One region of the Serratia sp. TSO36 genome, then DNA from elsewhere that is predicted to be linked to it. Evidence: riboswitches for the same ligand, from Rfam matches in the RefSeq annotation. Region 1 holds a riboswitch; each other region holds the start of a gene.
What was found. A riboswitch is a leader RNA that binds a small molecule or an ion and turns the genes downstream of it on or off. The one in region 1 is predicted to bind thiamine pyrophosphate.
Positions count from the first base shown of each region.

Region 2: linked by a shared signal. The riboswitch ahead of thiC (phosphomethylpyrimidine synthase ThiC) and the one ahead of thiB (thiamine ABC transporter substrate binding subunit) in region 1 are both predicted to bind thiamine pyrophosphate.
Region 3: linked by a shared signal. The riboswitch ahead of thiM (hydroxyethylthiazole kinase) and the one ahead of thiB (thiamine ABC transporter substrate binding subunit) in region 1 are both predicted to bind thiamine pyrophosphate.
Region 4: linked by a shared signal. The riboswitch ahead of ACK3CV_RS16350 (TenA family protein) and the one ahead of thiB (thiamine ABC transporter substrate binding subunit) in region 1 are both predicted to bind thiamine pyrophosphate.

Region 1 covers NZ_JBJZOU010000006.1:207,078-209,271, forward strand. Annotated here, with positions in the region: gene thiP (thiamine/thiamine pyrophosphate ABC transporter permease ThiP) at 1-258, opposite strand, end outside; gene thiB (thiamine ABC transporter substrate binding subunit) at 234-1,220, opposite strand; TPP riboswitch at 1,278-1,396, opposite strand; gene sgrR (HTH-type transcriptional regulator SgrR) at 1,434-2,194, opposite strand, start outside.
Region 2 covers NZ_JBJZOU010000003.1:26,979-29,172, forward strand. Annotated here, with positions in the region: gene thiC (phosphomethylpyrimidine synthase ThiC) at 1-1,267, opposite strand, end outside; TPP riboswitch at 1,382-1,506, opposite strand; gene ACK3CV_RS01770 (Rsd/AlgQ family anti-sigma factor) at 1,546-2,049, opposite strand; gene nudC (NAD(+) diphosphatase) at 2,151-2,194, shown strand, end outside.
Region 3 covers NZ_JBJZOU010000021.1:287,177-289,370, forward strand. Annotated here, with positions in the region: gene thiD (bifunctional hydroxymethylpyrimidine kinase/phosphomethylpyrimidine kinase) at 1-324, opposite strand, end outside; gene thiM (hydroxyethylthiazole kinase) at 324-1,115, opposite strand; TPP riboswitch at 1,151-1,247, opposite strand; gene ACK3CV_RS18875 (GNAT family N-acetyltransferase) at 1,389-1,814, shown strand; gene ACK3CV_RS18880 (methyltransferase) at 1,916-2,194, shown strand, end outside.
Region 4 covers NZ_JBJZOU010000016.1:106,021-108,214, forward strand. Annotated here, with positions in the region: gene ACK3CV_RS16345 (LLM class flavin-dependent oxidoreductase) at 1-847, opposite strand, end outside; TPP riboswitch at 998-1,100, shown strand; gene ACK3CV_RS16350 (TenA family protein) at 1,163-1,846, shown strand; gene ACK3CV_RS16355 (ABC transporter ATP-binding protein) at 1,843-2,194, shown strand, end outside.

The DNA.
Region 1 (2,194 bases):
GAAACGGCGGCGATAGAGCGCGCGTGCCAGCAGAACGGCGGGCAGCACCGAAATCAGCGCCGACAGTAGCGCCTGCCAAAAGGTGAAGCGCACCACGTGCCACAGGTAGCTGTCCTGCCACAGGCCGTGCCAGTCGCTGTCCGGCGCGTGACGCCACAGCGAGCCCATTGCCAGCGCGGCGACCAGCAGGATCACGCCGGCGGCCAGCAGCCCCGGCCAGAGCCAGCGGGGGATCAGCGGCTGACGGCGGTTTGCCATGCCCGGATCCAGCCGCCACGTTGTTTGGCCACCTCTTCGGCGCTGTATTGCAGCGCGGTCTGCGGCACGTTCATCTGCTCAAAGCCGACGGGCAGTGGGGTGTTGATCACCGGGTACATCCAGTTGCCGGTCGGGATGGTGTTCTGGAACGCCGGCGTCACCATGAACTGCATGAAGCGCTCCGCCAGCTCCGGCTGTTTGGCGGCCTTCAGCTTGCCCGCCACTTCCACCTGCAGGTAGTGGCCTTCGCTGAACGTGGCGGCGGCGTAGAGATCTTTTTTCTCTTCGATCAGGTGATAGGCGGGAGAGGTGGTGTAGCTGAGCACCAGATCGCCTTCGCCTTTCAGGAACAGGCCGTAGGCTTCGCTCCAGCCTTTGGTGACGGTGACGGTCTTCTTCGCCAACTGCTGCCAGGCGGCCGGCGCCTTGTCGCCATACACTTTTTGCATCCACAGCAGCAGGCCGAGGCCCGGCGTGCTGGTGCGCGGATCTTCGTAGATCACTTTCCAGTTGCGATCGCTGCTGACCAGCTCCTGCAGGCTTTTCGGCGGGTTCTTTAGTTTTTCTTTGTTGTAGACGAACGCGAAGTAACCGTAGTCGTAAGGCACGAAGGTCGCGTCCTGCCAGCCGCCCGGCACCGTCAGTTTGGCGGTGTCGACGCCGCTCGGCGCGAACAGGCCGGTTTGCTGCGCCGCCTGCAACAGGTTGTTGTCCAGCCCCAGCACCACGTCGGCGGCGCTGTTCTTACCTTCCATGCGCAGGCGGTTCAGCAGCGAGACGCCGTCTTCCAGCGCGACGAACTTCAATTCACAGTCGCACTCGGCTTCGAAGGCTTTTTTCACCGCCGGGCCGGGGCCCCAGTCGGCGGCGAAGGAATCGTAGGTGTAAACCGTCAGCGTCGGCTTGGCGAACACCGGCGCGGCACACAGCAGCAATAAGCAGGGCAGATATGTTTTGACCACGTTGCACTCCTGAAAAATAAGGGGGCAAGGGCATCTGAGGGGGCGAGGCGGCGTCGCCGGTTCGCTGGGCTCAAATCCCTCCGCCGGTATTGACCGGATCAGGTTCGACGGGTGTGCTCTCAGCGGAAAATCGGGCTTATCATGCGGCCCGACTTACCGCACCCCGTTGAGACGGCGCTATTGTAAAGATTAACCGACCCGGGCGAAAGGCGCTTATGCCTCCGGCGGGGCAAACCAGGCGGACTTGAAGTCGAACCAGCCGAGGGTGTTCATCCGCACGCCGCGCATGCTGCGCTGGCCGTGCAGCTGCAGCCAGTGGTGGAACAGCGGATGCAGCTGGTGGTTGCTGACCAGACGCTGGCAAAACTCGGCCAGCGGCAAGCGGTTGGCGCGCCACAGCGCCGCGTCCTGCGCCAGATCTTCGTTCATGCAATGCTGCATCAGCGGCAGTTCGTACAGCGTGGCGAACAGCGAAAACTCCAGCGGCAGATAGAAGTTGGCGCTGCCGAGCCACAGATCGCTGCGCGCGTCGCCCTGGTGCCAGGTGGCGTAATCCACGCTTTGCACGATCAGGCGGATGCCGTGCTGCGCCAGCAGCGGTTCGATCGCCTGGCGAATGGCGTGAAACTCCGAATGTTCATTGAAGTGGGTCATCGTCAGTTCGGTCAGGCCCGCGGGCTTGGGCTGCTGCGCCAGCGTGCGGTTGTGGTGCCAGCGCGGCAGCAGGCCGTACGCCGGCGACCAATAGCGCTGGTAGAGCGGCCCGGCGTGGCTCAGCAGCGAAATGGGGTTGATCAATTCGCACAGCCAACTGCGAATGGCGGGGTCGGCGGCCAGCGGAGAACGCTGATCGAACAGCAGGAAATAGCAACCCTCTTCCAGCCGGCTTTCCAGCTCGCTGTTGCCGGTTTCATCGCCCTGCAGCTGCACGCCGGAGTGCACCAGCTCTTCGGAAAACTCCGGCAGCACCCAGA
Region 2 (2,194 bases), on a different contig from region 1:
TGGTCAGCTCGCCCAGCGTATGTAGCTCGGCGAACTGGGCTTCGTCGTTGGCGTCCTGAATCGAGCCGGGGCGCAGGCCGTCGCCGAGCGACAGCGAAACGTCGTAGGCGGCGCAGATCTCACAGATTTCACGGAAATGCTGATAGAGGAAGTTTTCCTGATGGTGCGACAGACACCATTTGGCCATGATCGAGCCGCCGCGCGACACGATGCCGGTCAGGCGTTTGGCGGTCATTGGCACGTAGCGCAGCAGCACGCCGGCGTGGATGGTGAAGTAGTCGACCCCTTGCTCCGCCTGTTCCAGCAGCGTATCGCGGAACATCTCCCAGGTGAGGTTTTCCGCCACGCCGTTGACCTTCTCCAGCGCCTGGTAGATCGGCACGGTGCCGATGGGCACCGGGCTGTTGCGCAGGATCCACTCGCGGGTTTCGTGAATATAGCGGCCGGTAGAGAGATCCATCACGGTGTCCGCGCCCCAGCGGGTGGACCACACCAGCTTCTCCACCTCTTCTTCGATCGACGACGTGACCGCCGAGTTGCCGATATTGGCGTTCACCTTCACCAGGAAATTGCGGCCGATGATCATCGGCTCCGCCTCCGGGTGATTGATGTTGGCGGGAATGATGGCGCGGCCGGCGGCCACTTCCTGGCGCACGAACTCCGGCGTGATGTTGTCCGGCAGATTGGCGCCCCAGCTTTGACCCGGGTGCTGGTGGCGCAGCACCTCGCCGCGAATGCGCTCGCGCCCCATGTTTTCACGGATGGCGATGAACTCCATCTCCGGGGTGACGATACCGGCGCGGGCATAGTGCAGCTGGGTCACGCACTTGCCCGGCAGCGCCTTGCGCGGCAGCGGCAGATGTTCGAAGCGCAGGTGATCAAGCCCCTCGTCCGCCAGCCGCTGTTGGGTGAAGCCGGAACTGGCGCCGCTGAGGGTGGCGCTATCGCCGCGCGCGTCGATCCAGCCGGCGCGCAGTTTGGCCAGGCCGGCGTGCACGTCGAGCTTGGCCTGCGGATCGCCGTAGGGGCCGGCGGTATCATACACCGGGATCGCCTCGTTGGGTTCATACTGCGGGTTGTCTTTGCTGCCGCCGAGCAGGGTCGGGCTGAGCTGAATTTCGCGCATCGGCACCTGGATATCGCTGCGCGAGCCTTGCAGATAGATACGGCGTGAGTTCGGGAAAGCCATGCCTTGCAGGGTGTCGATAAACTGCTGGGCGGCTTCGCGTTGCGCTTTACGGGCGCGCGGTGGATTAACGTTAGACATAGCAAGTTCCTACCAGTGTGTTGGGTTGGGAAAGTTGCTTGTCTGGAGCTCGGAGGGAGTAATGATGGTGGCCGATAAGGCAGGGCGCCCGCAAGGGGAAGGCCGTGCCTGTGGCGATAGATTACTCTTGTTCCCTTCGCGGGTATTAACCCGATCAGGTTCCGCGGATCCCGAATTAACGGTCTCAGCCTGGCTGATTCGATGAACAAATCAGGCGCTAGGCACTCCGACAAGATGCCCCCCAGTATAGGAGGGATAAGAAAAAAAACTATAAAATTTTAACGCGCCGGATCCAGCGCCTGGTCCGGCTGCGGTTGCTGCGCGGCTTCCGCCTCCAGCAGGATCAGCTTATCTTCCAGAGCAAAGCGCGCCGCCAGCGTTTCGCCGATATCCGACAAGGCCTGGTGGAATTCCAGACAAACCTCCTGATCGATATCCACTTCGGTATAGCGATCGTGGAACGCCATGATCTGTTCGGTATTGGCCCACAGCTTGGGGTAGATGTTCACCGCCAGCGACATTTTCGGACTGGCTGCGCCTTCCACTTGTTTGATAATTCTGTCATAGATATGAAAATGCCCTGCGGAGAGGTAATCCACCAGGTTGTGGCAAAAGTTCTCCAGCGCTTTTTCATTCAGCGGCGTATGCTTTTCTTTATTCGGTTTGAGGCCTACCAGCGTGCAGTAGGCGACCAGCAACTGCTTGCGGGCCTGAAGCCATTGATCAACTAATTCATTACTACCGCCAACGCGCTGAGTCAGCCTTTCCAAACGGTTGAGCATGTTTGACTCCGTGTAAGTAATAAAAGTAACCGGTAAGTTATTAAAATGTAACAAAGCCGATTCGTAGAGTGCCAGTGAAGCTGAGGTTGTGCAACAACGATATGGAACTTGCATTAACGGGCAATGAAAACGGCTGGTGGATCGT
Region 3 (2,194 bases), on a different contig from region 1:
CATCACGGTGTCCAGCACCACGAATTCCGGCCGGTAATGGCGCAGCCGTTCGGCCACCGCCTGCACGATGTCGGCGTTGGCCAGCATGCCAATCTTGACGCTGTCGATGCGCACGTCGCTGAACACCGAGTCCAGCTGCGCGGCGACGAACGCCGGATCGATGTAATACACCGACTGCACGCCGCGGGTATTCTGCGCCACCAGCGCGGTGATCACCGAGGTGCCGTAGGCGCCGAGCGCCGAGAAAGCCTTCAAATCGGCCTGAATGCCGGCGCCGCCGCTGGGATCGGTGCCGGCGATGGTCAGGGCGTTAATGCGTTTCATCACAGATCCTCCCCGCGCAGCTGATACAGGGCATCGAGGAACGCCGGCGTAAAGCTGCCCGGCCCGCCGGCCTGCCTGGCCGCGAGGCCGCCACAGTGGGACATCACCCGGCAGGCGGTCGCCACGTTGTCCAGGCGATCGCCCGGCAGGGCGCAAAACGCCGCCACCACCGCCGACAGCGCGCAGCCGGTGCCCACCACCCGCGTCATCAGCGGGGAACCGCCTTCGATCGCCCAATCGCGTTGGCCGTCGGTGACGTAATCCACCGCGCCGGTGACCGCTACCACCGCGCCGCTGCGCTGCGCCAGCTCACGCGCGGCGGGCAAGGCCGCCAGCGAATCGTCGCCGCTGTCCACGCCGCGGCCGCTGGCCAGCAACCCGCTGAGCGCCATGATTTCCGAGGCGTTGCCGCGTATCGCCGCCGGTTTCTCGTCCAGCAGCTGTTTGGCGAAGGCGGTGCGGTAGGAGAGCGCGCCGACCGCCACCGGATCCAGCGTCCAGGGCTTGCCGGCCCGATTGGCGGCGGCCACCGCCGCCCGCATCGATTCGGCGCGCAGCGCATTGAGGGTACCGACGTTGATCAGCAGGCCGTCGGCCAGCGCGCTGAACTGCGCCGCCTCTTGCGGCTCCACCACCATCGCCGGGGAGGCGCCGAGCGCCAATAGCACGTTGGCAGTCAGCGATTGCACCACTTCGTTGGTCAGGCAGTGGATCAGCGGAGGCCGCTGTTGGAATTGGGTCAGACAAGCCGCGGCGCGCGCGCCGGGTAGTGCATCAGGTCGAGCGATCATATTCCTCCCAACCGGCGTTCAAGAAGGCGGCGCCGGCTGGGCGGCCGTGACTTCCCTACGCTGGCATTATCCAGATCAGGTAATACGGGTATTTCTCAGCCTTCACGCAGAAGGGCACCCCGAGTCATGAAAATCAATAGGTTGTGATCAACGTTGCGTTAATCCCTGCAGGGGATCATGCCAGCGGCGGCGCGGACAAACAAGCGAATAAATTGCCCGGCGGGCATACGCCGCGCAATGCGCTATAGTGAGCACAAACCACCGGGAGATGCCATGCAGATAAGACCCTACCAAGAGACCGATCGCCCCTTCCTGCGCACGCTGTACCTGGCGTCGCGCAAAGCGGCGTTCGGCTGGCGCGATACCTCAAACTATCAGTTGGAAGATTTCGACGGCGCGACGCTGGGCGAAGCGATTTGGGTGGCGGAAGACGGCGGCGTGCTGCTGGGATTCGTCTCCGTCTACCGCGAAGACAACTTCATTCATAACCTGTATGTCGATCCCCATCAGCCGCCGCGCGGCGTCGGCAGTGCGCTGCTGCAGGCGGCGGAAGCTACCTTCACCGCCACCGGCTCGCTGAAATGCCTGGTGAAGAATGAAAAGGCGCTGGCGTTCTACCGCAAACACGGCTGGCGCATCATCTCTACCGGCAACGACGGCGAAGAAGATTATTACCTGCTGCATTCGCCGGCCCGCTAACGCCGCCTTTCCCGTCACAGAACCCATTAATGATAATGGATTTCATTATCACTTAAGCATACCCTTCCTTGTCTCTCTCAATGAACTTGGCAAGGAAGGTTATGCAACACCAAACGGATACTCGCTTCCCCGATGCCGCGGCGGCGGACTACGATCGCCGTATTCTGACCCTGGTGCCCGGCTATCACTTTGCCCAGGCGCTGCTGACGGCGACGCTCGCGCAAACGCTGCCGAATGACGCCACGCTGTTGCTGGCCGGCTGCGGCACCGGCAGCGAACTGTCGGCGCTGGCCGCCGCCAACGCCAGCTGGCGTTTCAGCGCCGTGGAACCCTCCGCCGGCATGCTGGCGACCGCGCGTGCCAAGGCCGAAGCCGCGGGT
Region 4 (2,194 bases), on a different contig from region 1:
CGAAGATCGCCCGGGTCTGCGCGTCGATATACCCCAGTTGATCGCCCTCCTTGCCGCCGCCGCCGAAGTAGTTGCGATCCCGCTGATCCACCAGCGCGAAGATGCTGCGGCTGACGGAAACCCGCGGCTCGCGCGCATGGCCCGCCTCTTGCCAGGCGGCGCGGTAGGCGCGGATCTGCTTGGCCTGCTGGATATGGAAGGGTTCACCGGTTTCGTCGTTCTTGAGCGTCGAGCTTTGCAGGTTCATGCCCAGCTTCGCCGCCCAGACGGCGGTGGCGTTCGAACCGGCGCCCCACCAGATGCGGTCGCGCAGCCCGGCGGAAAACGGCTCCGGCCGCAGCAGCCCGGGCGGATTCGGGAACATCGGCTGAGGATTGGGCTCGGCGAACCCTTCACCGCGCAGCGCTTCCAGGAACACTTCGGTGTGGCGGCGAGCCATGTCCGCGTCGCTCTCGCCGTCGGCCGGGGCATAGCCGAAATAGCGCCAGCCGTCGATCACCTGCTCCGGCGAGCCGCGGCTGATGCCAAGCTGCAGCCGCCCGCCGGCGATCAGATCCGCCGCGCCGGCGTCTTCCACCATGTACAGCGGATTTTCATAACGCATGTCGATCACGCCGGTGCCGATCTCGATGCGTTGGGTTTTGGCGCCGATGGCGGCCAGCAGCGGGAACGGCGACCCCAGCTGGCGTGCGAAGTGGTGTACGCGAAAATAGGCGCCGTCCGCCCCCAGATCTTCGGCGGCGACCGCCAGATCGATGGACTGCAGCAGCGCATCCGCCGCGGAACGGGTGCCGGACTGGGCGGAAGGCGACCAGTGGCCAAACGAGAGAAAACCAATCTTTTTCATCGGGCATCATCCTCAGAGGCAAAATCATCGGCCTACAGTGACAAAAACCGCGCGCCCTGCGCCAGCAAAATCGCCCCCGATCGCACTAAACGAACCGATTGCCGCCGCGCCGCCCGGCGATTGTAATCAAAAAACAAATGTCGTATAACAAGCAGCTCCGAGGGGTGTCCTGTTACGGGCTGAGATGGCGCAAGCCGAACCCTTTGAACCTGATCTGGGTCATGCCAGCGAAGGGACGGTTAGGCAACAACGCTCTCACCCGTTGCCTGTTCATACCCCAGCGTGCCCGGATCTCCACTGACTCAAGGAGGTCCCATGTCCATCACCACCCTGTTCGAAAGCGGTCTTTACGGCCGGCTGCGCCAACAAGCCGGCAGCCACTGGCAGGACTACGTCGATCACCCGTTTCTGCAGCAGCTGGCCGCCGGCACCTTGCCCGAACGCGCGTTTCGCCGCTACCTGACCCAGGACTATCTGTTCCTGCTGCACTTCGCCCGCGCCTACGCGCTGCTGGTCAGCAAGCTGCGCACCCTGCCGGAGATGCGCGCCGCCACCGCCTCGCTCAACGGTATCGTCGCCGAACTGCCGCTGCACGTGGCCTACTGCGCCGAATGGGGGCTAAGCGAAGCGCAGATCGCCTCCCAGCCGGAAGCGGCGGAAACCATGAACTATACCCGCTACGTGCTGGATATCGGCCATGCCGGCGACGCCCTCGATCTGCTGGCCGGCCTGCTGCCCTGCGTGGCCGGCTATGCTGAAATCGGCCTGCGGCTGCTGCACGATCCCGCCACCCAAATAGAGGGCAATCCTTACGCCTCCTGGATCCGCAACTACGGCGACGAGGGCTATCTGGCCGGCGTGCGCGCCGCCATCGAGCTGCTGGAAACCGTCGGCCACCAGCGCGGCGCACCAGGCCGCTTCACCGAGCTGGCGCAGATTTTCACCACCGCCACCCAGCTGGAATCGGCATTTTGGCAAATGGGGCTGAACGCCTCATGACCACCCCGCGTCTCCCGCCCGGCATCCAGGTGCGGGATCTCAGCCTGCGTTTCGGTCAGCAAATCGTCTTCGACCGGCTGAGCTTCGACATCGCCGGCGGCAGCTTCGTCGCCCTGCTCGGCGCCAGCGGCGCCGGCAAAACCAGCCTGCTGAAGATCATCGCCGGCCTGGCGCAGGCCACCTCAGGCACGGTGACCGGCAGCGACGGCCTGCCGATCGCCGGGCGCATCGCCTACATGGGGCAAAAAGACCTGCTCTACCCGTGGCTGAACGTCGAAGAAAACGTCGCCCTCGGCGCGCGGCTGCGCGGCGAAACGCCGGATCGGGCGTGGGCGGCGCACCTGCTGG